Catalinimonas alkaloidigena: one gene and its partner. Each later gene encodes a partner of the first gene's protein in a complex. Links are inferred from orthologs where the notes say so. Each region holds a gene or a part of one and is shown on either strand. Other genes may lie near its edges.

The links.
Region 2: the proteins of trxA (region 1) and trxB are in contact, whole or in part, in a crystal structure (PDB 1F6M), measured with the Escherichia coli proteins. The link is inferred for Catalinimonas alkaloidigena from one-to-one orthologs.

What each region holds. Positions count from the first base shown.
Region 1 is NZ_JAQFIL010000001.1:2,301,902-2,318,170, reverse strand. Bases 6,594-9,586 are described here. They hold trxA (thioredoxin), read right to left. Parts: upstream 8,257-9,586; coding sequence 7,930-8,256; downstream 6,594-7,929. Other genes in these bases: OKW21_RS09475 (NeuD/PglB/VioB family sugar acetyltransferase), read right to left, coding at 9,247-9,586; OKW21_RS09480 (nucleoside phosphorylase), read right to left, coding at 8,370-9,242; OKW21_RS09490 (nitrite reductase), read right to left, coding at 6,594-7,588. Also shown: OKW21_RS09520 (translocation/assembly module TamB domain-containing protein), read left to right, coding at 1-1,753; OKW21_RS09515 (rhodanese-like domain-containing protein), read right to left, coding at 1,760-2,062; OKW21_RS09510 (OsmC family protein), read left to right, coding at 2,151-2,567; OKW21_RS09505 (trans-sulfuration enzyme family protein), read left to right, coding at 2,578-3,765; OKW21_RS09500 (phosphoadenylyl-sulfate reductase), read right to left, coding at 3,832-4,533; cobA (uroporphyrinogen-III C-methyltransferase), read right to left, coding at 4,678-5,469; more of OKW21_RS09490, read right to left, coding at 5,462-6,593; more of OKW21_RS09475, read right to left, coding at 9,587-9,882; bcp (thioredoxin-dependent thiol peroxidase), read left to right, coding at 10,055-10,504; OKW21_RS09465 (vWA domain-containing protein), read left to right, coding at 10,657-12,042; OKW21_RS09460 (hypothetical protein), read right to left, coding at 12,088-12,279; OKW21_RS09455 (Cbp1 family collagen-binding glycoprotein adhesin), read right to left, coding at 12,365-13,252; OKW21_RS09450 (nicotinate phosphoribosyltransferase), read right to left, coding at 13,426-14,928; pyk (pyruvate kinase), read right to left, coding at 15,004-16,269. UniProt on the Escherichia coli protein: Participates in various redox reactions through the reversible oxidation of its active center dithiol to a disulfide and catalyzes dithiol-disulfide exchange reactions.
Region 2 is NZ_JAQFIL010000001.1:1,285,588-1,301,791, forward strand. What follows is about bases 8,375-11,302. They hold trxB (thioredoxin-disulfide reductase), read left to right. Parts: upstream 8,375-9,315; coding sequence 9,316-10,290; downstream 10,291-11,302. Other genes in these bases: OKW21_RS05465 (sigma-70 family RNA polymerase sigma factor), read left to right, coding at 8,375-9,173; OKW21_RS05475 (GNAT family N-acetyltransferase), read right to left, coding at 10,343-10,774; OKW21_RS05480 (PhoH family protein), read right to left, coding at 10,826-11,302. Outside these bases: OKW21_RS05425 (tellurite resistance TerB family protein), read left to right, coding at 1-204; OKW21_RS05430 (DEAD/DEAH box helicase), read left to right, coding at 345-1,550; OKW21_RS05435 (bifunctional alpha/beta hydrolase/OsmC family protein), read right to left, coding at 1,554-2,765; OKW21_RS05445 (START-like domain-containing protein), read left to right, coding at 3,230-3,646; OKW21_RS05450 (LptF/LptG family permease), read left to right, coding at 3,733-5,424; rpsO (30S ribosomal protein S15), read left to right, coding at 5,588-5,863; pnp (polyribonucleotide nucleotidyltransferase), read left to right, coding at 6,042-8,171; more of OKW21_RS05465, read left to right, coding at 8,310-8,374; more of OKW21_RS05480, read right to left, coding at 11,303-11,782; OKW21_RS05485 (SAM hydrolase/SAM-dependent halogenase family protein), read left to right, coding at 11,886-12,650; OKW21_RS05495 (endo-1,4-beta-xylanase), read left to right, coding at 12,946-14,112; OKW21_RS05500 (Ohr family peroxiredoxin), read left to right, coding at 14,244-14,660; OKW21_RS05505 (metallophosphoesterase family protein), read left to right, coding at 14,812-16,044; OKW21_RS05510 (SbcC/MukB-like Walker B domain-containing protein), read left to right, coding at 16,048-16,204.

The DNA of each region.
Region 1 (16,269 bases):
CAAGCCCCGCTTAATCAACGATCCTCTTAATATGAAGGCCACATTTCAGAATATGAATATCAACATTCTGGAGCCTTATTTTGACGAATTTTTCTCTGAGTTTGGCGGAACAGCCGATGGTGAGTTTAGTATTTCAGGTAGTTTGCAGTATCCCATCCTTATGGGGCAGGGAAATATTCAGGATGGAAGTATCAAAATCAACTACCTGAATACCAGTTATACTTTTGATGGAGGCATCTTTTTTGACGAAAACACAATAGGTGTAAAAGACCTTGCGCTATTTGACCAACGAAATAATAAAGCGGTATTCAATGGAGGCTTTTTCCATGATGGCTTTACCAATTTTGTCATTGACCTGACCGGAGACCTTGATAATGTGGCTGTACTCAATACCGGCCTTAAAGACAATGACCTTTTTTATGGAAAAGGTTATGCTACCGGAAAGGTGAATTTATTAGGAGCGATCGAGAATATGAACATCTCTGCCCGGGTCACTACTGAAAAAGGGACCAAGATTTTTATTCCTATGGAAAGTATTGAAGATGTGCAGCAATCGGACTTCATAAGCTTTGTAAATTTTAAAGATAGTATTAAGAATGAGTCAGGCGTCGACAAAATTAACCCTACAGGCGTAAACCTTGACCTGGAAATTGATATCTCGCCTGATGCTTATGGCGAACTGATTTTTGATATCAAAACCGGTGATATCATCCGTGGAAGAGGTGATGGGCAGTTACAATTACTTCTCTCATCAGCAGGAGAGTTCAGTATGTTTGGAGATATCTCATTCCTGGAGGGGGGCTATAATTTTACGTTATACAATATCATCAATAAGGAATTCAAGATTCAGCCCGGCAGCACTATTTCCTGGCTGGGTGACCCCTATGGGGGTATTGTAGATATTACGGCTACCTACCAGCAGTTAGCATCTCTTGAGCCTCTGATCAATATCAGTGATGAAGAGACTTCTGATGAAATAAGGCGCCGATATGACGCGATTGTAAATATGGATCTCACCGGGGATCTTATGTCACCCAATATTGATTTTGCCATTGATGTTCAGAACTATCCGGAAAATAATGTTCAGCTACAGGCAGCAGTGGAGACCTTAAAAAATAATGCGCTTTATGGTGAAGAAGAGTTAAAAAGACAGGTTTTTAGCCTTATTGTGCTCAGACGTTTCTCCGAGCTCGGGTCATTTGAAGGCAGTGGTAACTTCGTGAGCAGTAGCGTAAGTGAATTTCTTTCCAACCAGTTCAGCTATTGGCTAAGCCAGGTAGATGAGAACCTTGAAATTGATGTAGATCTGGGGTCTTTTGATGAAGATAGATTTAACACATTTCAGTTAAGACTTTCTTACACTTTTTTAGATGGCCGCTTAAGGGTAACACGAGATGGAGGATTTACAAACGTAAATAACGAAGCTGATGCAGCCAGTGTAATCGGAGACGTAACGCTGGAATACCTACTTACACAGAATGGCAAGTACCGGGTAAAAGTTTATAATAAAAATAATTTTAATAGCCTGTTGAGTGGTGTTGGAGCAACAAATTACACCAATCAGGGTATTAGTTTGATGCACGTGGAGAGCTTTGATAAAATAAAAGAACTCTTTATTAATGCTCGCAATACAGCAATTGATAAAAACAATGTCCTACCAAGCCAGCAGGTTCAAGATAGTACCCAGCTTGAACCTACTGGTAATATTCCTTTTTTCAAACCAGATAAAGGCAAAGAACTAATTCCTGAATAAATAAGCTTAGTCTTCTATCTCCTGTTGATACGCTAGTATTCCTCCTTTTAGATTATAGAGGTTATTGTACTGATAGTTATCTTCCAGAAACTTGATAGCATTTGCACTCCGTTTACCACTTCGGCAATGCACTACCACTTTCTGGTCTTTTTTAAACTTATCTACACTACTAGGAACATCTCCTAATGGAATTAACTCTGCTCCCAAATTAGCTTCTTCATACTCATATGGTTCTCTTACATCAATAAACTGAAAACTCTCTTTAGCATCCTGCATCTTTTTTAATTCTTGTACAGTGATTTCTTTCATAGCTGAATTTTGTTATTGCTTAGTTTAGAATTAATTTGCCTTCTTACAATTTACGTACACCTTCAAAGTAAGTTAAATTTTTGTTGGAATGCAGATAAAAATTAAAAGGCTAAACGATGCTTTTCATATGGAAGCCACAAATGAGAATGGCGTCAGCATTCACATGGACTCCAGCCCCGATGTAGGAGGACAAAATAAAGGAATGCGCCCTATGCAGTTATTGCTTTCCGGAATTGGTGGATGCAGCACCATAGACATATTAGATATTCTAAAAAAGCAGAGACAGCAGGTTCATGACATTGATGTAAATATTAAAGCTACGCGCTACGAAGGAGAAACACCATCACTTTTTAAAACGATTCACCTTGAATACATCTTTCATGGAAACCTTGATGAAAGTAAGGTTAAAAGAGCCATTGACCTTTCTCTTGACAAATACTGCTCTGTTGCTAAAATATTAGAAAAAACTGCCGAAATATCATATAGCTTTCAGGTAAAATCATAACCAAATCACTATGGCAGATCATAAACGTCATTTTGAGACAGAAGCCATCAGAACTCAGGCTGAGCGGTCTCAACATCGTGAGCACAGCGTGCCAATATTTGCTACCTCCAGTTTTGTATTTGAAGACGCAGAACAGGCTCGTGCCATGTTTGCTGACGAAATTCAAGGTAATATTTATACCCGCTTCTCAAATCCCAATAATGATGAGTTTATTGAGAAACTGTGCGCGTTAGAAGGTGCAGAAGCAGGCATAGCTACCGCATCGGGTATGGCCGCTATGTTTATCAGTATTGCCTCTTTTTTAAAAACTGGTGATCACGTGCTGGCTTCACGCTCTTTATTTGGCTCTACCCACCAAATCCTGACGCAACTACTACCCCGTTGGGGAATCTCCCATACTTATGTTGACATTCATCATCCTGAAGAATGGGAAGCCCAGATTAGGGATAATACCAAGATGATCTTTGTGGAAACACCTTCTAATCCCGGTTTGGATTTGCTGGATTTGGAGTGGTTGGGAAAGTTGGCGGAAAAATACAAGCTTTTGCTGAACGTTGACAACTGTTTTGCTACACCTTACTTACAAAACCCACTTCAATGGGGCGCCCATATTGTTACTCATTCGGTTACCAAATTCATAGATGGTCAGGGAAGGACGATAGGTGGAGCGGTGTTAGGAAGTAAAGAGCTCATAAAAGAAGTCAAATTTATGGCAAGACATACCGGCCCAGCCATGTCCCCCTTTAATGGATGGATTCTATCCAAAAGTCTGGAGACACTGGCGGTACGCATGGAAAAACACTGTGCCAATGCACTGGATTTGGCAAGCTGGCTGGAAGAGCAGGAGGAAGTAGAAAGTGTAAAGTATCCGTTACTGCCCTCTCACCCTCAATATGAACTCGCAAAAAAACAAATGCGACTAGGAGGAGGTATTCTTACTTTTGAATTAAAAGGTGGACTAGATAGAGGAAAGCGTTTTTTAAACGCGCTAAAAATGCTCTCACTTACTGCCAACTTAGGTGATACCCGTAGCATTTGTACTCATCCTGCTTCTACAACTCATTCTAAACTTTCTGATGAAGAAAGGGCTGTTGTAGGCATTACACCGGGGCTCATTCGTTTATCTGTTGGTTTAGAACACACTGAGGATATCAAAGCAGACCTGAAGCAGGCCATTGCAAAGTCTACCGTGCATTAGAACCGATCGTAAATCGTAAGGCAGGCCAGATGATTAACCTGCCTGTTTTTTAAATTTATTGTCAGGCTACTGATGCAATCCACATTCGGTTTTGGCATTCCCCGACCAGCGTCCTGCCCTACCCCTACCTTTAAAAGTACAATGTTTACAGCCGATCGATTCATAACCTAGAGGTTTTAGTGGATGAACTGGTAATGACCATTTTGCCAAATAATTTTTCACCTCATCTTCTTTCACATCTATAATGGGATAAAACTTAAGTGTCCCCTCTTTCCATTGAAAGATATCCAGATTCTGGCGGTGATCATTTTGCCAGCTCATTAAGCCTGAGACCCAAATATCTGCCTTCTGCTTGATCTGCAACATAGGTTCAACTTTGTTTACCGAGCAGCACAGGTCAGGGTCAGTTTTCCACACTTCATTTTCTCTGGTAAATTTATTTTTCCAGTCTTCCGGAAATAATTCTTTTACATTCAAATCAAACATTTGAGTAAGCTTATGCTTATACATCAAGGTTTCATCAAAATGAAATGACGTATCCAGAAAATATACCTCCTGCTTAATATTCATTTTGAAATAAAGGTGCAAAAGATAAACTGCTGTAGTGCCAAAAGAAGAAGTCAGGATGACATTTTTCTCCATTAGTGACTTATTGCTATACATAGCTTTAATCCTTTCTTCCGGAGACATTGAGCGAAAAATAGCATTCAAACGATCTATGTGATCCTGATGCTTTAGATCAAATAAATTATTTTCCCAACTTATCATGAATCTGAGATTTATAGGTTTATCAGCTAAGTTTATAACACTTAAAAATTCAAAATTTGGCTATGCATAGCTGTTGTATGTATACAGTTTTGCTAACTGTACACAGCAAATATTTAGTTTTAAAAAAAATTGGTTAATCAGTTATCAGGAATGCATTTCTGCCTTAAGGGCAAGCTCTCTTTTTACTGCTTCAGCAATGTGAGCAGGATGCAAAGCAACAACCTCCCCAATGATAATCACTGCGGGTGAAGCCAGCCCGGTTTCAGCAGCCATTGTTTTCATCTCACGAACATTTGATACTCCTACCCTCTCATCAGGCATAGAGCCATTTTGAATTATTGCAACCGGAGTATCAGCTTTACCAAAACTTAAAAAAGTCTGTTGAATTTCCTCAATCCGAGACATGCCCATTAGAATGACGATGGTAGCTGAAGATTGTGCAGCCAGCCTTACATCATTGGAAATAGTGCCTTTACGAGTAGTACCAGTAATTACCCAAAAACTTTCACTCAGCCCTCTACGCGTTAGTGGTATGGATTGTAATGCAGGCACAGCATTAACACTACTGATACCAGGTACCAGCGATACGGCTATACCTGCTTGTTCAGCATAGATTTGCTCTTCATGTCCTCTACCAAAAATATAAGGATCACCTCCTTTAAGACGCACTACATGACCATACTGACGTGCACAGCTTACTATCAGCCTATTGATATCTTCCTGAGCAACTCTGTGGCTACCTGCTCGTTTCCCAACATAAATACGTGGAACATTTTCAGGAACATACTTGAGAAGTTCATCATTTGCGAGCGCATCATAGAGCACTACATCTGCGGTTTCTAAGGCCCGAATACCCTTAAGTGTGATTAACTCAGGGTCTCCGGGGCCTGCACCAACCAATGATAAACGAGGTTTTACATATTCTTGATTAAGCATGTACCTTGCTGTTTAACTGCTGCTCGCGAAGCTTTTTTACCAAAGTCAAAAAGGATTCAGAAGCTGCAATATAGTTTTTTGCAAAAGCCTCTGTAGGTTCATAGTCTCTTATCTGTAGAACTAACGCTTCAAAAGAAGAATCTAAATTCACTTTACCACTTTCTACATAGTGCTTATCAAATTCTTTGATAATATTCATCTGATTGTTGGGGTTTTTATCATCAGACAAAAGAAGACTCTTAGCTCCTATCACAAATCCACTGTATGCATTGTAAATAGCATCTGCATAGTTTCCTCCCTGATAATTCTCTAAAGCACTTTCCAATTTCTCTTCTGCTTCCACAATGAGTGTCTGAATAAGGTCAATCACCACGCCCGCACATTCACCAACTCCTGCTTCTACCTTAAAAGCCTCTTCTTCATGCTCATGCTTCCAATCTTTATAATCTTCAGGACTCAGGCTCTCCAAATCAGTCAATGGCTTTAAAAGATGGTAGAAATACATTTTACCCTGACGCAGATAGTAATCAGCGTAATACTCTCCATCATTCCCATTTTCTTCGTAATCATCCAGTAGTACCCGCATGGTTTCATCTACTTTTTTACTGGGTACTTTCGTTATTTTTTCAGCAATACGCCCTTCACCATTGCCATCTACGCCGCCACCCAACAGTACCTGTAGTGCCGGTAATACATTTTTATTTTTATCTTTCATAGAACTACCATGAAAGCCAATGCTTGCAATACCATGTTGTCCGCATGAATTAGGGCAGCCACTAATTTTGATTTTAATGTCATTGTTCTTAACCAGTTCTGGGTACTCGGCACGTATCAGTTGCTCAATACGATTTGAGGCACCCGTACTATTTGAAATCCCCAGATTACACGTATCAGTTCCCGGACAGGCAGTCACATCAGCAGTACTGTCAAAGCCGGGTTCGGCCAGATCAATTTCATGCAGGGCATTAAAGAGGTGTGGTAGTGCATCTTCTGTCAGAAACTTCAACAGGAAGCCCTGGTTCACCGTGATACGCACATCATCCGCTGCGTATTTTTCTACGATATCAGCAAATTTACGGGCTTTATCGGAAAGGATATTTCCTAATGGCAGTTTGATATGAACTCCATAATACCCTTCCTGTTTTTGAGGAAACACATTGGTAGTTTTCCAAAGCGCGTATTTACGCTCATCAGAAATAGTAGCTGGGCCAAAATCATTATTTTTTGGAAGCACCTGTTCAGGGATCAAATCTCTGTCTACTTTGACGGATTGAGCTCTCAAGCTTTTTTGCTCTTCACCAGCTAACCTGATCAATTCTTCAGCGCCAATACTCTTCATTAAGAATTTCATTCTCGCTCTTCCCCGCTTATTACGCTCTCCATGTCTGTCAAATACTCTTAATACTGATTCGGTAAACGGAATAACTTTATCCTCTTCCATGAATTCTGAGGCCACTTCAGCCATATGGGGCTGAGCTCCCAAACCTCCGCCAATGAGTACTTTGAAGCCTCTTATCTCCTTTCCATCCACTTCTTTGACCTTGGGAATTAGACCGATATCATGGATAAATGTAAAGGCAGAATCTTCTTGGCTGGATGAGAGCGCGATTTTAAATTTACGCCCCATTTCCTGACAAACCGGATTACGGAGGAAATATTCAAAAATTGACTGTGCATAAGGTGATACATCAAAAGGTTCATTAGGATCAATGCCTGCCTTAGCTGAAGCCGTTACATTCCGCACAGTATTTCCACAAGCTTCTCTTAATGTCAACTTATCCTGCTCTAATTCAGACCAAAGCTCGGGTGTTCTATCCAGGCTTACAAAGTGAATTTGTATGTCTTGTCGTGTAGTAAGGTGGATGTTACTATTGGCATACTCATCTGCTATATCAGCGACACGCCGAATCTGAGGGACAGTAAGTCTACCAAAAGGAATTTTGATTCTCACCATTTGTACGCCCTGCTGGCGCTGCCCATACACTCCTCTGGCTAACCGCAGGCTGCGAAAGCGATCTTCATCAATATTACCTACACGAAACAACCTGATCTTTTTTTCCAGCTCAATGATGTCTTTTTCAACGACTGGATTTTCAATTTCTGTACGGAAACTTTGCATGGATATTAATTTTGAGATTTTTGAATCATAAAAAAAGCCTTCCCTAAATTAAGTGGGGAAGGCTTGTAATCTATGTAGCTGAACCTTTGTAAATAAAATACTAAGGTTTATTATCTGAAGTATTGTTAATAGTACATAGTAAGCCTTCCAGGTTGAAAGACAACATACAACACCAAAACCAGCAAGCACGACGCTGTGCTGCTGTAAGTTTACTGTTTGTCTTTGAAAGGCTACCAATCATACAATAAAAGTAGTTATTGATTACTTATAATTCAAAAATACAATAGAATTTTGAAGAATCAAATAAGCAAGGAAAAACAAAATGATTTGTCCTTTTATTATTATGCAAGTTGTGCGTCAAGCTTTTGGGCTAATACTCCTTTATTAACAGCACCTACCTGCTTATCAACAATTTCTCCATTTTTAAATACCAATAAAGTAGGAATACTACGAATTCCATACTTAGCTGAGATACTTGGATTTGAATCTACATCTACCTTACCGATTACTGCTTTCCCATCATAGTCTTCAGCTAACTCATTTACAACGGGAGCAATCATTTTACATGGTCCACACCATTCTGCCCAAAAATCAACTAAAACCGGCTTATCGCCTGCGTTGATCATTTCGTCAAAATTAGAATCGGTAAGTTCAACGGGTTTACTCATATCAAATTATATTTTAATTGTTTCTAAATTATTTACTTTTATATCTAACGGCAAATGCTCAGTAAGGATATGTTCTCCAAACGACAATTCGTTAAATTAGATTTCATGGAAATTTAATCCAAACCTGAGATTTTACTCAATACTGTACGTATCAGCTTATCAATGGTTTTGGAAGAATGGACAGAAAACTTTTGTGTTTCCCGATTTGCTACAATTGCGTTGGTGCTCAATACCTTATGTCCTAAAGCCTTGCCTAATGCATAGTAGCCAGCTGTCTCCATCTCAAAATTTGTCAATTTACCCCCATCAAAGCTAAAACTCTTCAGTTTTTCATGATAGTTTTCAAACTGCAGAGGTAATTTAACTCTACGACCCTGAGGAGCATAAAAGCCCGGGCAGGTAAGGGTGTTTCCTGTCAATAACTCTTGTGTCAACAAGGACTTTAAAGTTTCGTTAGCCCGTTCACAATATGGTTCAAAGGAAAGTTCCATATGCTGCTGCAGTTGCCGGGCATGTTCGCTATAAAGCATATTTTTTTTATTGCCGTAAAAATGCATCAGAGTATCTAATCCAAATGCGTAGTCACTCATTAGCAAAGAATCCAAGGGAACATCTTTCCGTAATGCACCTGATGTACCTACACGAATAATCGTTAATGTACGATGTTCAGCATTAGGGTTGAGATTGCTCAGATTGACATTGGCCAAAATATCTAATTCAGTAAGCAGTATTTCTACATTATCTGTGCCCATACCGCTGCTGATAACCATGATGTTTTTTTTACCCAGTCTACCTATGTGCGAAACAAATTCCCGCTTATTGATCATTACATCAATACTATCAAAGTATTTACTTACTTCAGCTACCCGCTCAGGGTCACCAACTGTAATGATGAAGTCCGTAAGATGTTCGGGTCGTAAGCCCAGATGGTAAATACTCCCATCAGCGTTCAGGATGATTTCGGAGGATGGAGCGTGATCTTTCAAGGTATTATACTTCTTTTGCAGGGTTTCCAAACACTGTGGCACCTGCCTTCACGTTTTCCACGACGACCGAGCCAGCACCGATGCGTGCTCCTTTTCCTATTTCCAGCGGAGCGGCTATGGTTACTCCTGCACCAATAAACACATTATCTTCTACTTTCGCACCGGCATGTATAACACTGCCGGCACCGACCTGTACATGATCACCAAGCTGTGCTTCATAATCTACCACCGAATTGGTATGCAGAATACATCCTATTCCCACTTTGGCAAAGCTACCTATGACTACTCCGGCATTCGCGAAAAGACCATAAGAAATATAGGCGTTTCCAGAAATCATAGCTTTGGGATGAACCGCATTTATCGGCATCACCTTACGACGATCATTTAACATTTTGAATACGCCTTTACGAAGCTCACGGTCATCTAGTGCCACAAAAGCGTCACATTTTTTACCAATAAACTTTGTGTATCCATGATCATCCATGCTTCCCAGAATACCGATTTCTGCTATTTCCTGTCCATGCAAACGTTTATCGTCATCCAGAAAACAGTAAACTACTACTTCGTTTTCCTGAAATATTTCTAATGTAGCTTTTCCTAAGCCACCTGCGCCAAATATTATTACCGGATTGTCCATCATTGCATTCTAATATTAAAAAGTGAAGAAGTGAATTCTGTAAAGGAAGCTTCAAAACTTGCAAAAAAAACGTTGCAGACCAAGAGTAGGTTTCAGCTCTTCATTATATGTTTACTTTTCTCTATTCTTTCTAACTTGCACATGAAAATAATTTATCACCTAACTAAAAAGAAACATGTCACTAAAAGTAGGCGACCAGGCTCCTGATTTTGAAGCTAAGAATCAAAAAGATGAAACTGTTAAGTTATCTGATTTTCGTGGGAAAAAAGTTGTCCTTTATTTCTATCCCAAAGATAACACTTCAGGTTGTACGGCTCAGGCTTGTAACCTGAGGGATAATTACAGCAATCTTCAAAAAGCTGGCTATGAAGTAATTGGAGTAAGTAAAGATGGGGTAAAATCACATCAGAAATTTGCCGAAAAACAGGAATTACCTTTCACCCTAATTGCCGACGAAGACACTAATATTAATCAGGCCTACGGCGTATGGAAAGAAAAGTCAATGTATGGCAAAAAGTATATGGGCACTGCGAGAACTACTTTTTTAATTGATGAAGACGGTAAAATAGAAGACATCATAGAAAAAGTAAAAACCAAAGAGCATACCGCCCAGATACTAAAATAATTTCTTTTGAAGTTTCTACAGGTAAATCATCAAATTTCAATGGTTTGCCTAAAGTAAAGGATTAATAAAAGAACTTATACCTGATGTCCGTTACTTAGCCATAGGCTTTTTGCAGGCTAGTTTAAGGTTTTGATTTACTGAAAAATAAGATTGTGAAGAGATATATTCTGCTATTGTTTTTTCTGACAAGCGTTGGCTTAGTAAGGGCCCAAGTTCAGATTCAGAGACCACCTGAAAAAACCCGTCTGCTATTTTTACTTGATGCCTCCGGCAGTATGTACGCTAACTGGGAAAACAGTGTACGTATGGACATTGCCAAAGCCATGCTGGTAGAACTTGTAGACTCCCTTAAAGTAGATCAAGACCTTGAGCTGGCACTGCGAGTATACGGACATCAGTATAATCTTCGCTACAAAAACTGTCAGGACAGCAAGCTGGAAGTACCTTTCGCACCAGCCAATCATGACCGACTTATCGCAAAACTCAGACAAATACAGCCTTCGGGAGTAACTCCCATTGCTTATTCACTGGAACAGGCAGCCAATGATTTTACGAATGACCCTGAATACCGCAACCTTATTATTATTATTACAGATGGTATAGAGTCTTGTGGGGGAGATCCTTGTGCCGTCTCCCTCTCCCTCCAGGAAAAGAATATTTTCCTCAAACCATTTGTGATTGGCCTCGGAATGGATAATGACTACCGGGATGAATTTGCCTGTGTAGGTCAGTATTTTGATGCAAAAAATGTTAATGATTTCCGGCTAGTGTTGGATGATATCTTAAAGCAGTCACTGGAAACCACCACTGTAAGTGTAGAACTACTTGGCACTGACAATCAACCAACAGAGACCAACGTAAACGTCACTTTTTACAACAATTTTACGAAGGCACCTATTTACGATTTTGTGCACTATCGGGATGCGCAGGGCAGACCTGATTCAGTAGTCCTGGATGCGGTGCTTTCTTATGATGTGGTTGTCAACACCATACCTCCGGTCATAAAGCGAAATGTTATTTTTGAAGGAGGCAAGCACAATGTACTTCCTATCAAATCACCACAGGGTTCATTACAGCTCTCACAGAGAGGTCACACAGAATACGACAAAGGGGTGAACGCACTCATCAGGCAGCATGGGAAACAAGAAATATTGAATGTGCAAAGCGTTGCCAGCGCTGAAAAATATTTGGCAGGCACCTACGATATAGAAGTACTTACTTTACCGAAAACATATTTCAAAGATGTAAAAATTGAATACGGTCAAACCACTAATCTAACCATACCAGGACCAGGGGTGCTAAACGCTAACATCGTTACCAAAGGCTATGGAAGTATCTACAAAGTCCATGAAAACGGGTTTCAGGAATGGGTATATGATCTTAACGCTGACGAAACTCGCTTTACCATGGCATTACAACCAGGTAACTACAAAATGGTGTTCCGAGCTGAAAGATCATTTGGCAGCAAATATACTGAGGTAAAAGAATTTAAGATAGACAGTGGATCAACAGTAAGTGTAAAGTTTTTTGGCCCGTAATGAAAAAAGCCGGTCTTAAAACCGGCTTATCAATATTTAAATAGTTTATTTCATTTGTAATTTTTCAGTGATGGCCATTCCTTCTTCCCTTTCTGCCTCCCTCATCATCAGGGCAGTAGTAATATCTTCTTTCTCTTCCTCTGATAAGATGCAACTTTCTATTTCCATCTTCTGAATTACTTCCATTAGCAAATTCAGTTCAGCCACATTTCTTGGGGTTATCAATATCGTGTTCATGAGATTAAAAAGTTAAATTAGTTTAAAAAAATAATTTGAAGAAAACCGCCCCACAATGCGGGACGGCTTAATCAGCTGGTTTTATTTACTTAACTACCATTACCAGGTACTTTGAAGATTCCCAAAACTTTTCAGGATCAGAAACTACAAGATTCAGCTTCTCTTCATCATTTTTTTCCAAGCTGTAAGAGTCTGTAGGATGACTGGTAACAAGTTCTATTTCTTCGCCTTCAACAGGAAATTGTAGCGTTTGACGAATATCAATCTGATTGAACTGCTGCTTATTGAAATTATCTTTCAGCACTTCGGTTCTACCCAGACCCAAGAAACCACCTTCCTTGCTCAATACCTGATTATCTCTCAATTGCTTAAAAGTACCTGTTACAAAATAAGCGGTATTCAGCTCTTCTACTTTTGATATTATTGTTTGCTCCTTTTGATCATTTACATCTTTCAGACTCGCTAAATTTGTGTTCAACTCATCTACTTTAATCTTCATACTGGCAAGCTCTTCTGTTAAAGTGCCAATTTCAGTTTCCTTTGCTTCTATCTTAGCAGTTAGGCTTTCCTGCAATTCATTCATTGAAGCTTTGAGCTTTGCATTTTGTCTGCCTGAATATTTAAGCTGAGCATTTAGTGAAGCTATCTTTTCTCTATTTTCAATAAGCAAACGGTTGATTTCTTCAACATCCTCTCTGATTCTAAGCTTCAAATCTTCCGTAGAAAGGTTCTTCTCTTTGTTGAGCTGTATGTTCATTTCACGCTCACGAATGTCGCTCAGGTTGCTTTCAATCTCTGCAAAGGATTCAATAAAATTTATTAGCGAAGAGTCTTTGCTGGCAAATTTTTGTTCCAACTGCTGGTTTTCGCTTGATAATCGGGAGATTTTTTCTTGCATTTCTTTATTCTCACAAGAAAACAATCCAATACTTAAGGCTGAGACGATGGCTAAATTTCTGATTTGGGCTTTCATAGACTTTAGAGATTTGATGTGATACACCAAATACTATAAAAAATGCATGCCAACACTAAATTCAGCTGTAAAAGTGAGTTTTCTGAAAAAAATGTGGGGAATTAGTACCCAATTTTCCCCTCAGATTGTTGAAAAAATATAATTTTTTAAAGAATCTACTAATTCATCATTGCTCATTCACTATCATCGTCATTGAGGTTTCTGAGCTTGAGGATGAGGTCCGTCTTGAGCTTATAAAGTTTCTCTTCTAAGCCTACAGGATAGCTGTGAGGGTTCACCAAACGTTTTACGCCTGAAGGGATTTCATTCAAACTATCAATAGTTTGCTGCCTGATCTTATGAATGTTTGGAGATTGATATACTTGTTTTCCTTTCTCAAACACTGGTATGAGCAGTTCGTCATAATTTAGTCCCTCTGTCTTGATAATTTTGCGTCGGGTAAGATCCATGGGATCAATGATCTTGAGCTTTTCTTTGAGCGGGGTATTAATATCATAAAGCATATCGGCCATAGGCACTTTTTCCCCTTTTTCGTTACCACTGTAAAATCTTCTCACCTGCTGAATTCCGGGGTTGTTTACTTTAATAGCCTGTTCAGATAGCTTGATTTTATACTCCCATTTATTTTTGTTGTTCTTTATGGCGGACAGCTTATATACTGCCCCTAAAGCAGGCTGGTCATAGGCTGTCACCAGCTTGGTACCTATTCCCCATATTCCGATTTTAGCATCCTGAGTTCTTAAACTGCTAATAATATTTTCATCAAGGTCATTACTTGCGACTATTGTGGTTTCATCAAATCCAGCTTCATCCAGCATTTGTCTGGCTTGTATACTAAAGTAGGCTAAGTCACCTGAGTCAATACGAATACCACTGAGCTTTTTACCCTTCTTTTTCAGCATCTCTCCTACTTTGATCGCATGCTTAATGCCTTCAATCGTATTGTAAGTATCTACCAATAAGATACAGTTATCTGGCATGGCTTCAGCATAAGCCTTAAATGCAGTAGGTTCATCTCCAAAAGCCATTACCCAACTATGAGCATGGGTACCACTCACCGGAATACCAAAAAGTTTACCTGCTAAAACATTTGAAGTTGATGAACAGCCCCCTATATAAGAGGCTCTGCTAGCCGCCAGGGCACCGTCAATACCATGAGCACGCCGCAAACCAAATTCCATCACTGGGTCACCCTTCGCCACATTAAATATTCGCGCTGCTTTGGTAGCAATTAAGGACTGAAAATTAATAATGTTGAGTAAGGGAGATTCAAGTAGCTGGCATTGAAGAATAGGCCCTTTAACTCTGACAATCGGTTCGTGAGGAAATACTGCCATCCCTTCTGGAATGGCATCAATATCTACCTGAAGTTTTAGGTCACCTAAATACTTCAGGAAATCATCTTCAAACAATGGTTTACCTTCGCGACCATTGATAGTTGCCAGATAGGATAGGTCTTCCTCTGTAAACTGAAAATTTTTGACATAGTCAATGATATACTCCAGGCCACAATTAATGGTAAACCCACCGTTGAAAGGGTTTTTTCTGAAAAATAAATTAAATACTGCTTCCTTTTCAGCGATACCTGATTTCCAGTATCCATTGGCCATGGTCAATTGATAAAAATCGGTAAATAAGGCCAAGGAACTGCTGTATAAATCTGAGGTGATTTTCATTTTGGGCGGTGGGGATCAAATCATGAACTCGGATAACAGTAAAATATTCTCAGATACCCGAGTTCCTAAAGGCATTTATTTTACAATCTGTATTTTCAACATATTGGTCCGGTCTTCCCAATGAAGAGGCATACTTGCAGTATTTACTACCACATCACCCTGATGTAAATGACCTTTCTCTTTTAGCAAGTGCTCAAGATCATCAAATGTCTCATCCGTTGAACTCATCTTATCATAGTAAAAACCTCTTAATCCCCAATACAGGTTAATCTCATTCAAGAGCTCGCGATTCGCTGTAAAGATAAAAATATCTGCTTTTGGGCGATGACCTGAGAGGCGGAAGCCGGTATAGCCGGATTTAGTCATTCCGATAATCGCTCTTGCGTTTACTTGTTTACTCAGTTTACAAGCAGTGAGTACCAGATGATCATTGTAAAATGTCGGAGAACTGGTATCAATATGGGAGAGTTTATCATATACCACTTCTGAACTGTTTTCTACTGCCAAAATCGTTTTCACCATACTTTTCACGGCCTGGACAGGATATTTACCCGAAGCAGTCTCAGCAGATAACATAATTGCATCAGCACCATCCAATACACCATTGGCCACGTCATTGGTTTCGGCACGCGTAGGGCGAGGGTTTTCAATCATACTCTCCATCATCTGGGTAGCAATTATGACTGGTTTTGATGCCATATTGCATTTGTTTACGAGCATCTTTTGTACCATAGGCACATCTTCCATCGCTATCTCCACACCCAGATCACCTCGGGCTACCATCAAGCCATCAGTAGCAGCAACAATCTCGTCAATATTACGAATTGCCTCCGGTTTCTCTATTTTAGATATCACCCTGATTCTCTTACCTTTAGCCTGAATCATATCTTTAAGATTGTAGATATCATCAGCCCTTCTGACAAAAGAAAGCGCGATCCAGTCTACATCATGTTCCAGCCCAAACGCAAGATCTGTTTTGTCTTTTTCTGTCAGTGAAGGAGCAGAAACGTTAGTATCGGGTAGGTTAATTCCTTTCCTGGATTTTAGAGGCCCTCCATAGATTACGGTAGTGTGTACATCGTGCCCTTCAACTTTACTTACTTTAAATTCTAGTTTACCATCATCTATCAGGATGGTATCACCTATGCTTACATCCGAAGAAAGGCTCTCATAAGATGTGCTTACTTTTTTACTGGTGCCCAGCATGTCTTCCTTACAGGTAATGATTAATTCCTGTCCGGCCTCAATCTGGACCTCGTCATTTTCTACCATATTCACACGGATCTTAGGACCCTGTAAATCTTGAAGGATACACACATTGGTACCTAATTCTTTGTTGAT
Region 2 (16,204 bases), 1.0 Mb from region 1 along the record:
TTAGTTTGTATGATGATGATAGATGGTGAGGTGCATGTCAATGAACTGGAAATCTGCAAAAGACTAGCATCTACACTAGGATTGAAAAAAGAATTCGTTGATGATTTTATTCAAGTGATTCAGGAAGACCACAAAAGAGAAGCGCCAACAGAAGTCATTATAGGAAAATTACTCAAATTGGCTCAGGAAAGAGAGAGTAATTAAGTTATACTAGTGTAATTCAAAAGATTAATTGGAAGATACGGTTGCTTCGCTCTACAATAGCGAAAATAGCCGTATTTTTTTTTATATATTTGTTGAACTGTAAAATCAAAGTTTTAAAAAATACCAATTAATCAGAAAATTTGAGTTTCAAGAATTTTAAATTTCAAGCTGAACTTCAGGAAGGAATAAGTGCGATGGGTTTTGAAGAACCAACACCTGTTCAGCAACAAGCCATCCCTCCCATATTATCAGGAAAAGACGTAATTGCCTGTGCACAAACAGGTACAGGAAAAACGGCGGCATACCTTTTACCCATCCTTAACGATCTGGTTATGCAGCCGACAGAATATATAAGCTCCCTAATAATTGTTCCCACACGTGAGTTAGCTGTTCAGATTGATCAACAGCTTGAGGGGTTTTCATATTTTACGTCTGTAAGTTCAATTACTATATACGGTGGAAGTGATGGGGCTACTTTTGACAGGCAGAAATCAGCTCTTAAGAAAGGTACAGGTATCATTGTTGCAACGCCAGGTAAGTTGATGTCTCATTTAAATCTAGGTTATGTTGACCTGAAGCACCTTCGGCATTTTATATTGGATGAAGCTGATCGCATGCTGGATATGGGTTTCTATGAAGATATTATGCGTATTGCCAGCTACCTGCCCGAGAAAAAACAGACATTGATGTTTTCAGCGACTATGCCTCCAAAAATAAGGCAGTTGGCTAAAAATGTTCAAGTAGATCCTGAAGAGATCAACATTGCCATCTCCAAAACCGCATCAGGAATACTCCAAGCAGCTTTTATATTGTATGATAATCAAAAACTACCATTACTTGAACACCTGCTAAAAGCTAAAAAAATAGGCTCACTTATCGTTTTTTGCGCTCGTAAAGTAACTGTAAAAGAAATTAGTAAGGCATTAGACAAACTTGATTATCAAATTTCTGCCATTCACTCTGATCTAGAACAAAGTGAAAGAGAAGAGATTATGCGCAAGTTTCGTAATAAACAGATACAGGTGCTTGTCGCTACGGATATTCTGTCCAGAGGGATTGATGTTGAGGGAATTGAGCTTGTTATCAATTATGATGTTCCAAATGACGCTGAGGATTACGTGCATCGTGTAGGGAGAACAGCTCGCGCTGATAAAAAAGGAGCTGCTTTTACGTTTGTAGGACCTAAAGAACAGCGTTCTTTTAGTCAGATTGAAAGTCTGATAGAAAAAGAGATCACTAAAGCAAAATTACCCGATTATATCGGTGATGGACCTGCTTATAACCCCGGCTCTTTTGGAAAAGGAAAAGGTAAGAGCTTTAAAAAAGGCAGGAAAAAGAATAAATAAATTTTAGCGTTCCCTTAGTTTGGTAACAACCTCAGTTGGAGTATGCAGAGTTTTATGAACCGGGCATTTGTTCGCGATTTCTATCAATCTCTCTTTTTGCTTTCTACTGAGATCTCCTTCTAATTCAATTACTCTTTCAATCTGATCTATTTTTTTTGCGTCATCTTCGCAAGCTTCACAGTCTTTTGAATGAATTTTCTGATGTTGCAAGTGTACTCTAACTTCTCTGAGCGGCCATTTTTTATGATCAGCATACATCCTGAGTGTCATACCCGTACAGGCTCCCAAGCTAGCAGACAACAATTCGTAAGGAGAGGGCCCTAGATCGCTTCCTCCTGCATCAATTGGTTCATCTGCAATAAGCGCGTGCTCATCAGTCATAATCTCAGTGACGAAGCTTTCCTGGGTTCTGGCGACTACCTGCTTATCAGAGGTTAAACGGCTAGCGTTTTGTGTTCGGATGTAGCGACTCACCCAGCTTGCAATCATACTTCCTGCATATAAGGAATCTTCCTTATTAGTAAGTAAATGGTCAGCCTGATCTAAGGAAACAAATGATTTGGGGTGGAATGTATGTCTGTAAATGTCAGACGCATTGTCAATAGAAACAATGTTGTCAATTGGCGAATGCATAATTAATAAAGGCTTTCTGATATTTTTTAACTCATGGCCTTCTTGGAACTTACTTATATCATCAAGAAATTGCTTTTTTATAAGAAATGGTCGCCCTCCAATATCTACTTCGGCCTTACCTTCTCTTTCGATGACAGCTTTATCTTCACGAAAAAGTTTTGTGACATGAGTAGGAGAAGAGGGAGAGCCAATGGTAACAAGTGCTTCTGCTGATTTAATGTGTAAGCTGGCAATTAGTACCGCAGTACCTCCCAGAGAATGGCCTACCAGTAATTTTGGTGCTTCGTAGTTTTCATTCAAATAATCAGATGCAGTTATCAAGTCCTGAATGTTAGAGGAGAAGTTAGTATCAGCGAAATCCCCTTCACTTTCACCCAGGCCTGTAAAATCAAAGCGGAGCACCGCAAACCCCCTTTGCACCAATGCGCGGCTGATGTTGCTAATAGCAGTAAGGTTTTTTCCACAGGTAAAACAGTGTGCAAGAATAGCATACGCCTTGGGATGACCATTGGCAGGTTTCTCTAAACGGGCAGATAGTTCCTGGCCTTGTGGGTTTTCAAACGTAATTTTAATAGCGGTCATGGTGTTTTATTTTGGATAAGGTAAGCAGATTAGGCTCATTTAAAAAGTCCGGGGAATGACAAAATTAAGAGAGAGCTGAAGTATGAGTTTCATGCTCTACTGATCCTGAAAAAATTGCATAAAAAAAGACAGATCAATTACTGATCTGTCTTATTCAAGGGTAGTAGCGAAGACGGGAATCGAACCCGTGACCTCAGGGTTATGAATCCTGCGCTCTAACCATCTGAGCTACCTCGCCATACGGTATCATTCACTTTCAGCAGCATAACAATAAAGCTGAATTGCTAATGTGTATGCTACCTGTTGCGAAATGAGTTGCAAAATTACGAACTTACATTTTAAGTACAAGTTTCTTAAGGATAAAAATTTGTCTGGTAAATAAATTTTGGTTGTTGGTCTAATAAAATAATTATACATTGCATAAAGGCGTATCTGCGCAAGACAGGCCTATAACCGTATTCTATATGGAAAATGACCATTTTACGGCCGAATTTGAATTTAAAGCATCTCAAAAAATGCTTTATCCTTATCTGAACACCCCAGGGGGATTGGCACAGTGGTTTGCTGATGATGTTATAGTCAATGATGACAAAGTGCTTATATTCTTTTGGGATGAAGAGCAACATAAAGCTCGCATTGCTTCTCAACGTTTGAATAAGTCAATTAAGTTTGAGTTTTTAGATGGTGAAGAAGGAGCTGCAAATAATACGAGTAATGGATTAACTGATTCTCCTTTCATTGAAATAGACCTAGATTCCAATGAGCTTACGGGTACAGTATTTATGCGCATTACTGATACTGCTACTTCTGATGACTCAGAGGAACTCCATGAAATTTGGCAGCAGCTTACCGACAGCCTTAAGGAAATAGTAGGTGGGTAATAAAATTACACCTGGGTTTTATCTTTTCTTTGCCAAATCTTTTGCAAAGTGAATATTTGCGCAACTTCTTGCGTTAAATGATAAGAATGAAAAAACTCGATAAATTTATCATATCGTCATTTGTTGGGCCATTTCTGCTCACCTTTGTGGTGGTAGTCTTTATACTGCTGACGCAGTATATGCTCAAGTACTTTGATGATTTTGTAGGCAAAGATTTAGGAATGGACGTTTTTGCCGAACTCATCATGTATTTTAGCATTAATATGACCCCTGTAGCCTTGCCATTGGCAGTACTTTTGTCATCCTTGATGACGTTCGGGAACATGGGAGAACATTTTGAGCTGACTGCGATCAAAGGTGCAGGGATTTCTTTGACCCGTGCGGTAAAACCTCTTTTCTTTTTTGTGCTATTGATATCATTTCTAGGCTTCCTTTCCAATAATTACGTAGTTCCAAAGGCTAACCTCAAAGCATATAGCTTACTTTATGATATCAAGCAGAAAAAACCAGCCTTAGATATTCGTGAGGGAGTTTTTTATGGTGGTATACCCCAATATGAGATTAAGGTAAATAAAAAATACCCAGACGGGGAAACGCTAAAGGAAATTATCATTTACGACCACCGAAACGGCCTGGGTAATAAAAACGTGATCCTGGCCGACTCCGGACGTATGTATACCGTAAATAACGATCGTTTTCTAAAACTTGAGTTGTATAATGGAAATCGTTACTCTGAAGAAAATATGCCGGGAACGAGGGGGAGCGTGAGCAATGACACCCGCTTTACACGCAATAGTTTTGAGGCTACTACAATGGTGTTCAGTCTCGCTTCTTTTGATATGCAGAGAACAAAAGAAGAATACTTTGCTCAGCATAGAAGAATGAAAACCATGGGGGAACTCGCTACAGCTATAGACTCACTTTCAGGAGAGAAACTAGCCATAGAATATCAGGCATTTGTAAGCTCTCCCACATTCTATACGTACCATTTACGTTATGATTCCCTTATGCCTGAGAATATTCGCCAGAAAGCATTGGCGATGGCTGAAAGTGATACCAGTTTGCTTACTTACGAAACTGACACAATAGCAGATGATAGTCTCCGTGTGAGTATTGAACGCCATCAACAGGAAATGAACGAAGTTTCTAATTCTGCCCGTCAGCGTATGCTTCGTCAGGTAAAAGAACAGGCTAGACAGCAAAGGCTAAGAAATAGCGGCAGCCCACTTAAAAAAGAAAAATATATCCCAAGCGTAGTAGATTCAAGTCTTATTCAGCGGGCTGATACCTTTATTTCAGATACAGAATACAGCTCTGTAATTGCCAAGGCATTAAACCAAAGCAAAACAATCAATAATACATTACAAATAAATACTTCCAAAATTCAGAAACTTGAACGGGAGGTTAATAAAGATCTATACGAAAGCCGCAAAAAAATTGCCCAGGCTATATCTTGTATTATCATGTTTTTGATAGGAGCACCTTTGGGAGCTATTATCAAAAAAGGGGGCTTAGGCTTTCCGGTGTTGATTTCTATTTGCTTTTTTATTGCTTTTTATGTGCTGACTGAAATGAGCAGGAAATGGGCGGATGAACTGTTGATGGATGCGGAAGTCGCGGTGTGGTTTCCAAATATTGTACTGTTGCCTTTTGGCATTCTGTTTATGCTTCAGGCAAGGCTGGATACGCGTATATTAGAACCAGACTTTTATAAAGTTTGGCTGGATAAACTGAGCAAAAGGTTTCAGTTGGTTCGCAAAAAAGTCTCTTTGCAGTAAAAGTATGCCGGAAAAGATAAATACGTTTATCTGAACTAGTTAAAAGAAGGGGCAGTTTATTATGCATAAAAAAAAATAATATTAAATTGCGGGCTATTTTGAAAAAATACTTAATAGTCTCTACCTTTGTGCAAATTTTTGAAGAACCATACTTTATATAGGCATGTATTTAACCAATGAAAAAAAGCAGGAGATATTTGAAAAGCACGGCATTGATAAGTCGAAGACTGACACTGGCTCTCCTGAATCTCAAATAGCGCTTTTTACGCACAGGATTAATCACCTGACTGAGCACCTTAAAATTAACAAGAAAGATCACTCTTCTCGTCTGGGTTTATTGAAGTTGGTAGGTAAGAGAAGAAGACTGCTCGAGTATCTTCAAGCAAATGATATTGAGCGTTATAGAGCAACTTTAGCTGATTTGAATCTGAGAAAATAATAACATCTGGGGAATCTTTGAACGATTCCCCTTCTGCATTCCATTCGTTCCCTTTTTTTTTTCTTATCTTTTGTTGATAACTCTTTTTTAGCTTGCCAAGCGGTTTTTAACCATTTCAGCTTACCGTAGTTATCATCTTCACTAGATGGAATCACTTTTAGAAATTTAGATTTTAGATATGCACCTTAACGCAATTACAAAAGAAATTACACTTGCTGACGGCAGAACGATTACCATAGAAACAGGTAAATTGGCAAGACAGGCTGATGGGGCCGTAGTAGTACGTATGGGCGATACGATGTTGCTCGCTACTGTGGTAGCTAACCGTGAAGCCAGAGAGGGCGTAGATTTTCTTCCTTTATCAGTAGATTATCAGGAAAAATTTGCCGCTGCAGGTAGAATTCCTGGGGGATTTATCAAGCGGGAAGGAAGGCTCTCTGAACATGAAATTCTGGTAAGCCGACTGGTTGACAGGGCTTTGCGCCCCATTTTTCCTGAGGATTTTCATGCTGAAGTGCAGGTAAATATTAACCTGATCTCAGCTGACAAAGAAGTGATGCCTGATGCACTGGCAGCGCTGGCTGCATCTTCAGCAATCGCGGTTTCTGATATACCTTTTGGTGAACCAATTTCAGAAGTTAGGGTAGTAAAATTTAATGGTGCTTATATAATTAACCCAAATGCCCAGCAAACTGAAGAAGCTGAGCTTGATATGATAGTTGCTGGATCCAGCAAAAATATTATCATGGTAGAGGGGGAGATGAACGAGGTGAGTGAAGCTGAAATGCTAGAAGCTATCAATGCTGCACATGAGGCTATTAAAATTCAGTGCCAGGCTCAAAAAGAGCTTTCCGATCAACTTAACCCCAACAAGCGTGAGTATGAGCATGAAGTGCATGATGAGGAGTTAAAGAAAGAGCTTTTTGAAAAATATTATGACCAGGTATATGCTATCTATGCAGAAGGTATACCCAGTAAGGATGTGCGCAGAGAGCGTTTTAAAGAAATTAAAGACAGCTATACCGAAAGTCTGCCTGAAGAGCACGAAATAGATTTAGGACTGGTAAGCAAGTATTTTGGAGAGATCCAGAAAAAAGCTGCCCGCAACCTGGTACTAGACGAACAGAAAAGATTGGATGGACGTAAATTAGATGAGGTTCGTCCTATTTTCTCAGAAGTAGGATACCTACCTACTGCACATGGCTCAGCGGTTTTTACCAGAGGAGAAACGCAGTCACTTACCACAGTAACTTTAGGTACCAAACTGGATGAGCAGATGATTGATGGTGCTATGGTTTCGGGAAGTAATAAGTTTATTCTACATTATAACTTTCCTGCCTTTTCTACAGGTGAGGTTAGACCCAACCGTGGTCCTGGCCGACGCGAAATTGGTCATGGAAACCTTGCTTTTAGAGCACTGAAAAAAGTTTTACCTAAAGATGAGGATAATCCTTACACCATTAGAGTCGTATCAGATATTCTAGAATCCAACGGCTCTTCATCAATGGCTACTGTATGTGCAGGATCGCTGGCACTTATGGATACTGGTATACCCATAACTGCTTCAGTATCAGGTATTGCCATGGGCCTAATTACGGATAATGAATCAGGGAAATATGCCGTATTATCTGATATTTTAGGTGATGAAGATCACTTGGGCGATATGGACTTCAAGGTCGCTGGTACGAGCAAAGGTATTACTGCCTGCCAGATGGATATCAAAATAGACGGACTTTCATTCCAAGTATTGGAAGAGGCACTGAAGCAAGCCAATCAAGGGCGACTGCATATCTTAAATGAGATGGACAAAACCATTTCAGCTCCCAACGAAAGTCTTAAACCAAATGCTCCACGCTCGGCATCTCTTAAAATTGAGCGAGACATGATTGGTGCCTTAATAGGCCCCGGTGGTAAGGTAGTACAGGAAATTCAAAAAGAAACCAACACAACTATAGTTATCGAAGAAGTGGGTGACAAAGGGCATGTAAACATATTTGCTTCCGATGAGCAGGATATGAACAAAGCACTTTCTCGAGTAAAAGCGATCGTTGCTGTACCTACCGTAGGTGAAACTTATGATGGTACTGTGAAGTCAATTATGCCATTTGGTGCATTCGTTGAGTTTATGCCTGGTAAAGACGGTCTGCTACATATATCAGAAATTAAGTGGGAGCGCGTTGAAAGTATGGATGGGGTAATGGAAGTAGGAGAGGAAGTAAGAGTTAAGCTGGTAGATGTAGATAAAAAGACTGGAAAGTATCGTTTGTCAAGAAAGGTACTTCTCCCAAAACCAGAAAAAAAGCAATAGCACAGAAATTGCAGCATTTCATTGGTTTTTAGAAAAAGTAGCATATTAGTTTGATATCCTACGTCCTTAAGGAACTAACAAATCACCTATGCTTGTTGCATGCTTGTACATCACAAAAATCACTCAAACCCTAAGTGAATGAGACAACTAAAGATTAGTAAACAGATTACTAATAGGGAAAGTCAGTCGCTGGACAAATACCTGCAAGAGATTGGAAAAGTTGATTTGCTTACGCCAGATGAAGAAGTAGACCTGGCAAAGAGAATACGGTCAGGTGACCAACTTGCGCTTGAAAAGCTTACTAAAGCCAATCTAAGGTTTGTCGTGTCAGTAGCAAAACAGTATCAGAATCAAGGTTTAACTTTAGGGGACCTTATTAACGAAGGTAATCTGGGCCTAATCAAAGCCGCACAAAGGTTTGATGAAACGCGTGGTTTTAAGTTTATTTCTTATGCTGTCTGGTGGATTCGCCAATCTATCCTTCAAGCCCTGGCTGAACAATCCAGGATTGTAAGATTACCACTCAACCGTGTAGGATCACTCAACAAGATCTCGAAAACATTTTCCGAACTTGAGCAAAAATATGAGAGAGAACCTTCTCCGGATGAACTCGCTGATGTATTGGAAGTGACTACTAATGAGGTGGTAGACACTATGAAAATCTCGGGAAGACACGTTTCTATGGATGCTCCCTTTGTGCAGGGTGAGGAAAACAGTCTACTTGATGTACTGGAAAATGACACTGAAGAGACTCCTGATTCATCACTAATGAATGACTCTCTACGTAGAGAGGTTCAAAGGGCTCTTTCAACCCTCACACAACGTGAAGCAGATGTAATTACCCTTTATTTTGGCCTCAATGGAGAACATGCCATGACATTGGAAGAAATTGGCGAAAGGTTCAACCTGACCCGTGAGCGCGTAAGACAAATTAAAGAAAAAGCGATTCGTCGTCTACGTCACACCTCTCGTAGTAAGGCCCTGAAACCTTATTTAGGCTAAGATATTTCATCTTTAAAATTTTAGAAGGTCTCTTACAGGAGACCTTTTCTGTTTTACAGGAAAGCGATAACTTTGTCCGTAAGCCAGTCGTATTAATAAACGAATATCTATATTTTTATATATACAAACTAATTAAGAAGAAATGACGAAAGAAAAAGTCAACTTATTGATATTGGGATCTGGTCCTGCAGGTTATACTGCTGCTATTTATGCATCTCGAGCCAATCTTAACCCTGTACTTTATCATGGTGACCAGCCCGGAGGACAGTTGACAATCACTACAGATGTAGAAAACTACCCTGGCTATCCTGAAGGAATTATGGGACCGCAGATGATGATAGATTTCCAGAAGCAGGCAGAACGTTTCGGCACAGACATTCGTAATGGGCTAGCCACATCGGTAGATTTTTCTTCCTATCCTCATAAAGTTATTATAGATGAGCAGCATGAGGTTGAAGCAAATGCTGTAATCATTGCTACCGGTGCTTCTGCCAAATGGTTAGGCTTGCATTCTGAAGAAAGGCTGAATGGTAGAGGAGTTTCAGCCTGTGCTGTTTGTGACGGCTTCTTTTTCCGTGGACAGGAAGTAGCTGTAGTAGGGGGCGGTGACACGGCTGCGGAAGAAGCCAGTTATCTCTCAAAACTTTGCAAGAAAGTGTACATGCTAGTGAGACGAGATGAAATGAGAGCTTCTGCGATCATGCAACAACGTGTTGAAAATGCTGAGAATATTGAAATACTATGGAATACAGAAACTGAAGAGATTCTTGGTGAAGAAGAGGTGGAAGCTATGCGTATAGTAAACAATCAGACCGGGGAGAAAAAAGAGATTCCTGTTCAGGGTTTCTTTGTAGCGATTGGTCACGAGCCCAATACATCCATTTTCAAGGATTATATTAATATGGATGAAAGTGGCTACATCAAGACTGTTCCGGGAAGCGCCAGAACCAATGTAGAGGGTGTATTTGCTTCAGGTGATGCGCAGGATCATATTTATCGTCAGGCAGTTACTGCAGCAGGTACTGGCTGCATGGCAGCATTGGATGCAGAACGCTTCCTGGCGGCAAAAGAGTTAGGTATTGTGGAAGGAATTCCAACAATTTCTATGAAAGAATAGGTGACTATAGTATGTCAGCAAAATAAAAAAGGGATTAATGCTAATCTCTTTTTTATTTTTCCATCGTAAAGTGTTTGATACCACATTCTACGAATTCATTTCCTACCACTTCAAAACCAAACTTTTTGTAAAAATCAATAGCAGCAGTCTGGGCATGCATATATATTTTTTGCTGACTGACATTAGGGTCATTTTCAATATCGCTTAATACAGCTTTTACAATACTTTGCCCAACACCTGTCATCCGACAGGAACTTAGTACTGCAAACCTTTCCAGCTTAATGCCATGTTCGGTTACTCTCCAGCGGCCTGTTCCACACGGATTGCCATCTTTATCAAAAGCCAGGAAGTGGGTTGAACTGTTTTCAAACTCATCAAACTCCTCTTCGGGGTTTACTTCCTGTTCTTTAATAAAAACTTCTTCTCTGATTTTGAACGCCTGCTCAAGCTCTTCCTCATTAACTACTTTTCTGACTCTGGTCAATGTAAATCTGATTAATTGATAATGTAATAAATAAAACCGCCTGGTGAAAAATTATTCATTAATCTGAAGGTTATCAGCTCGTTCATAAGCTTCAATGATATCTTTCACCAATTTATGTCGTACTACATCCTCTCCACCAAGTTCAACAAAACCTATTCCCTTTACGCCTTTCAATACTTCCAGCGTTTCAATAAGTCCGGACTTATGATTTTTAGGCAAGTCGATCTGTGAACGGTCCCCGGTTACAATCACCTTGGAATTTGGCCCCATACGCGTAAGAAACATCTTGATCTGCATAGGAGTAGTGTTTTGCGCTTCATCCAGCAGAATAAATGCATTCTGTAAGGTACGTCCTCGCATATAGGCCAGCGGAGCAATCTCAATTACCTTATTTTCTTCGTAGAACTTTAGTTTTTCGCTAGGCACCATGTCAAATAGCGCGTCGTAAATGGGGCGAAGATAGGGGTCTATCTTTTCTTTAAGGTCTCCGGGAAGAAAACCCAGGTTTTCACCTGCCTCTACTGCCGGACGGGTAATGATAATTTTTTTAACCCGCTTATTTTTTAAGGCTTTGACTGCCAGAGCCACTGAAATATAAGTTTTTCCGGTACCGGCAGGACCAATCGCAAAAACCAGATCATTTTGGGCTGCTGACTCCACCAGTGATTTCTGATTAGGTGTTTTGGGCTTTATTACTGCTCCACGCGTTCCGTAGATAAGAATATCATCGTCTGTCGCAATAAAGTCCGGTTTGTTTTCACTATTGATTAGTAACTGTACGCTCTCTTCAGTGAGCTTTCCATATTTGTGGTAATGCGTCAGCAGTGAATTCAGGATATCATTGATTTTGATAATTTCTGGAGTGCTTCCCTGTATCAATATCTCATTACCACGAGACACAATTTTACTTTCAGGAAAAGCGTTGGAAATCTTTTTAATGTTTTTATTTTCCACTCCCAGAAAATCTAAAAGTGAAATGTTTTCTAGTGTAATAACTTTTTCTACCAAATGCTCAAGGGTCTTGTTGAATAATTTATCTATCTAACGATTAATGTCTTGAATAATGTTTACTTTTGCTACCTAAAATTAGAGAAATTTTTAGACCGTTTCCATGCCGCTGATCACATTTATGTCAGATTTTGGTCTGACCGATTATTATATCGCTGCGGTCAAGGCTAAGCTTTATACGAGTGACTCTTCTCTTCAGATAGTTGATATTAGCCATCAGATCGACAGTTTTGACCTTTCACATGCATCATTTATACTACGTTCAGTATATAGGGATTTTCCTCAAAATACTGTCCATTTGATAGCAGTAGGTGCTTCTTCTTTCGCAGAAGAATATATTGCTGTACAACTGGATAATCATTTTTTTGTTAGTGCAGATAATGGCATCATCAGCCTGTTAAGTGAGCAGGAACCACAGAAAATCGTGCGTCTATCTGCTAATACTTCTTCTACTTTTGCTGCCAAAGATATACTGGCGCCTGCTGTTGCTGCCATTGCCTCAGGCAAAAAGCTGGAGGAAATCGGGCAAGTTGTCAATAGCATGAATCGTAAGATTCCTCGACAACTGAAAGCCAATAAAAAGATGATATCCGGAAACATCATTCATGTAGATAATTATGGGAATCTCATCACCAATATTGATCGCTATACTTTTGATGTACTGAGTAAAGATATCAACTATGAAATCACTGTAGGCAGAGAACATTTTAGCGAAATACAACAAAATTATTTTGATGTAGATTATGGAGAATGTGCTTTATTTTTTAATCATCAGGGACTTTTAGAAATTAGCATCAATCACGGAAGTGCCTCAGTGCTGCTAGGATTAGCATTTGACAGTCCGGTTCATATCCGTTTTGAACGATAGTAGGAAAAAATATCCGGCAACCTTTGTTATTTATGCATACATACATAATTTTGCAAACCTTTAAGCCTGGATGGCGGAATTGGTAGACGCGTTGGTCTCAAACACCAATGGGGTAACACCCGTGCCGGTTCGACTCCGGCTCCAGGTACTTAAGCCTGTAAGTCTTTGATTTACAGGCTTTATTTTTTTGCTTCCTACTTCCTTCCTGATACTTTTTTTTGAGAGGCAGGATTACTTAATTGTATTTGCCAAACGCAATAGCAAAGAACTTTTTGAGTTTAATGCGCAAAGACCTATGAGAAAAAACTTTAATTCATCAGGATGCCGGAAAATTGTAAGTATAGCCGCTCTTGCTTGTTTTTCTTTAATTCACGTGGGCTCAGCTCAGCATCTCAGAGAACTCGCTGATCAGCATGACTTACTTATAGGTTGTCAAACAGGGTGGGGGGATTTTGCTACTGACAACCCTTTGAATAATGCTCGCAGAAAGTTAATAGAAAGGGAATTCAATATTCATACGGGTGGAGCCAGCTTTTCACCGAAAAACCTGCAGCCTATCAAGGGTGTATTTTCTCTGGAACGTACCGATCAGATAGTATCGGCCATACATGCAATGCAGGGTGGTGTTAAAATCCATGCAGCCCATCTACTTGGTCGTAATACATACATGCCAGGCTGGTGGGTGAAGGATACGAATGCTGCATCTCAGCAAAAACTCTTAGAAAGCCATATAGACAAAGTGGTGGCTCATTACAGGGGAAAAATAGATATCTGGGATGTGGTGAATGAATCTTTGAATGCGGAAGGGCATTTTGGAAGATGGCACTGGGGAGCAAATATGGGTTTAAAGAAAATAGGTATGGAGCCTATGTCAAATACAGATGACCATATCCCTGTCTTCATTCGCCTGGCTTTTGAGCGGGCAGAAGTAAATGATCCTGAGTCAGTGAAGATCATCAACGAAAATCAAAATGCTGCTCTGGGAGAAAAACACACGGAAATTTGCTATGAGATGGTAGAAGATCTAAAAAATCGCTCAGTGCCTATTGATGGTGTCGGCTTTCAGCTACATTTAAAAGTGGACGAAGACGGAAGCTTGCTCAATGCGAAAGGAGATACCTTCTCAATCAATGGCTTCAAAGAAAATATGAAAAGGTATGAGACACTGGGGGTAGATATTTACATTACAGAAATGGATATTCAGATACCGGACACTTCTGAATCTTCTTACGAACTCCAGCGTAAAGCGTATTTTGATGTGGTAACCGCTTGTTTGTCACAGCCTCGCTGCCGCGCAATAATGATGTGGGGATCGGATGATGGCAACTCCTGGCATGCGGATAATTTCCCTACCCTATTTGACGCAAACCGGCAAAATAAGCCTGCTTACTATGGGTTTCAGGAAGCATTGCAATCATTTGGGGAGAGGAAAGTAATAAAAGGTCAAAATTCAGAGCCATAATTTTTATGCTCCTAACCGCTATAACTATTACACACCTTTTAATCTGTGTAAGTAAATCTGTATCTATTTAAACAAAAATGCTATGATTTACCTTGTATTGGTACACATTGTAAATCAAAACTTTTTAAACTATGAATACGATTTATTCAAGCAAAGTTACTTCCAAAGGAGGGCTATATGGGCACATTTCTTCGGAAGATAACGCTTTAGACATAGATGTTTATATGCCTACAGGCACTCAGGCTGACCAACCAAAGGGAAGTACACCTGAGCAACTTTTCGCCGCGAGCTATGCTGCCTGCCTGGAAGGTACACTGTATCATATCGCAAAGTTACATCAGGTTGAGATCAGTAACACTGAAGTAAGTGCTAAGGTAAATGCTGTACAGGTAGAAAAAGGTGACCTGCGCTTCTCTTTGGACATGGATGTAGTAATACCTGAGGTAGACAGAGAAAAGGCTCAAAAACTGCTGGATGATGCATATAGAAATTGTCCACTTACCAAGGCTACCAGTGGAAATATGGAAGTAAATGTAAATTTACGATAGTAAGCATACTTTGATCGTACAGCCTGATATTCACAAACAAGATGTTGAATATTGGGCTTTTTCATACTAGCAACAGGCGCTTCAGGGAGTATATGTTGTGATCCCTTTTTCTTTTCTTGACAGCCTGAATCCCCTTTCTTATTTTTAGGCGATGAAATTGCTACACACTGCCGATTGGCACCTGGGAAAGCGTCTGGGTGATTACATGCGCCTGGAAGAGCAGAAAGAAGTGCTGGAAGAAATTTGCGAGATCGCGGAAAGGGAGGAGGTAGATGCGGTTCTCATTGCAGGTGATTTGTTTGATACTTTCAACCCCGGAAACGAAGCGGTAGAGCTGTTTTACAAAATAATTCATCGCCTCGCTGACGATGGCCGCCGGGCTGTGGTGGCAATTGCCGGTAATCATGACTCTCCTGACAGGGTAGAAGCTCCGGATCCGCTGGCTCGTGAGTTAGGCATCATCTTCCATGGAAAACCATCCACACAAATTCGCCCATTTGAGACCCGAAAAGGCCTCAGATTAATGCATGCAGACGAAGGTTTTGTAGCATTAAAACTCCCTGACTACGATTATACCCTACGCCTGCTGCTTACCCCCTATGCCAATGAGGTGATACTGCGCCAGTATTTAGGCACCGATGATAAAGAAGAAGCTTTACGCAACATATTGAGAAAAAGCTGGCAGGAGATGGCTGATCGGTATTGTGATGATAAAGGTGTTAATTTGTTAATGGCGCATCTTTATTTTATGCAAAGGGGAGGCGAGGCACCCCAGGAGCCGGAAGATGAAAAACCTATTCTACATATGGGGGGCGCACAGGCTATCTTTACTGAAGATATTCCTCAACAAATGCAATATGTTGCCCTGGGCCATTTGCACCGGTATCAGCATGTAGGAGGCACCAGCTGCCCTGTCATTTATAGCAGCAGTCCTCTAGGCTATAGCTTTAGTGAAGCCCATCAGCAAAAGTATGTGGTGTTGATTGAAGCTGAACCCGGACAGCCGGTAGCAACCCAAAAAGTTTCTCTGCAAAAAGGAAGAAAACTGGTCAGAAAGACCTTTAAATCTAAAGAAGAGGCAGTAAGCTGGCTGAGAGAAAACCCTGATACTTTTGTAGAGCTGACTTTCGTCAGTGATACATATATAGAAAGTGAAACAAAAAAAGCGCTTTATGATGCGCACGATGGCATCGTAAGCATTATCCCGGAGCTTCACTTACAGGAAGAGCAAAAAATAAAAACGAAGGTAAATTTGCAGCAGGACATCCGTCTCCTCTTCAAAGATTTTTTTGTTCATAAAAAAGGGCAGCAACCTTCAGATGAGCTGATGGACTTATTCAATGAAATATTGGAAACTGATGAAGATGAGGATGAAAGGGGATAAACAATGATTCCAGAGAAGCTTACGCTAAAAGGACTCTATTCTTACCGTGAACCACAAACGATTGATTTTGGTAGATTAACTTCTTCTCAATTGTTTGGAATTTTTGGCGCAGTTGGCTGTGGCAAATCTTCTATACTGGAAGCCATAATATTTGTGCTTT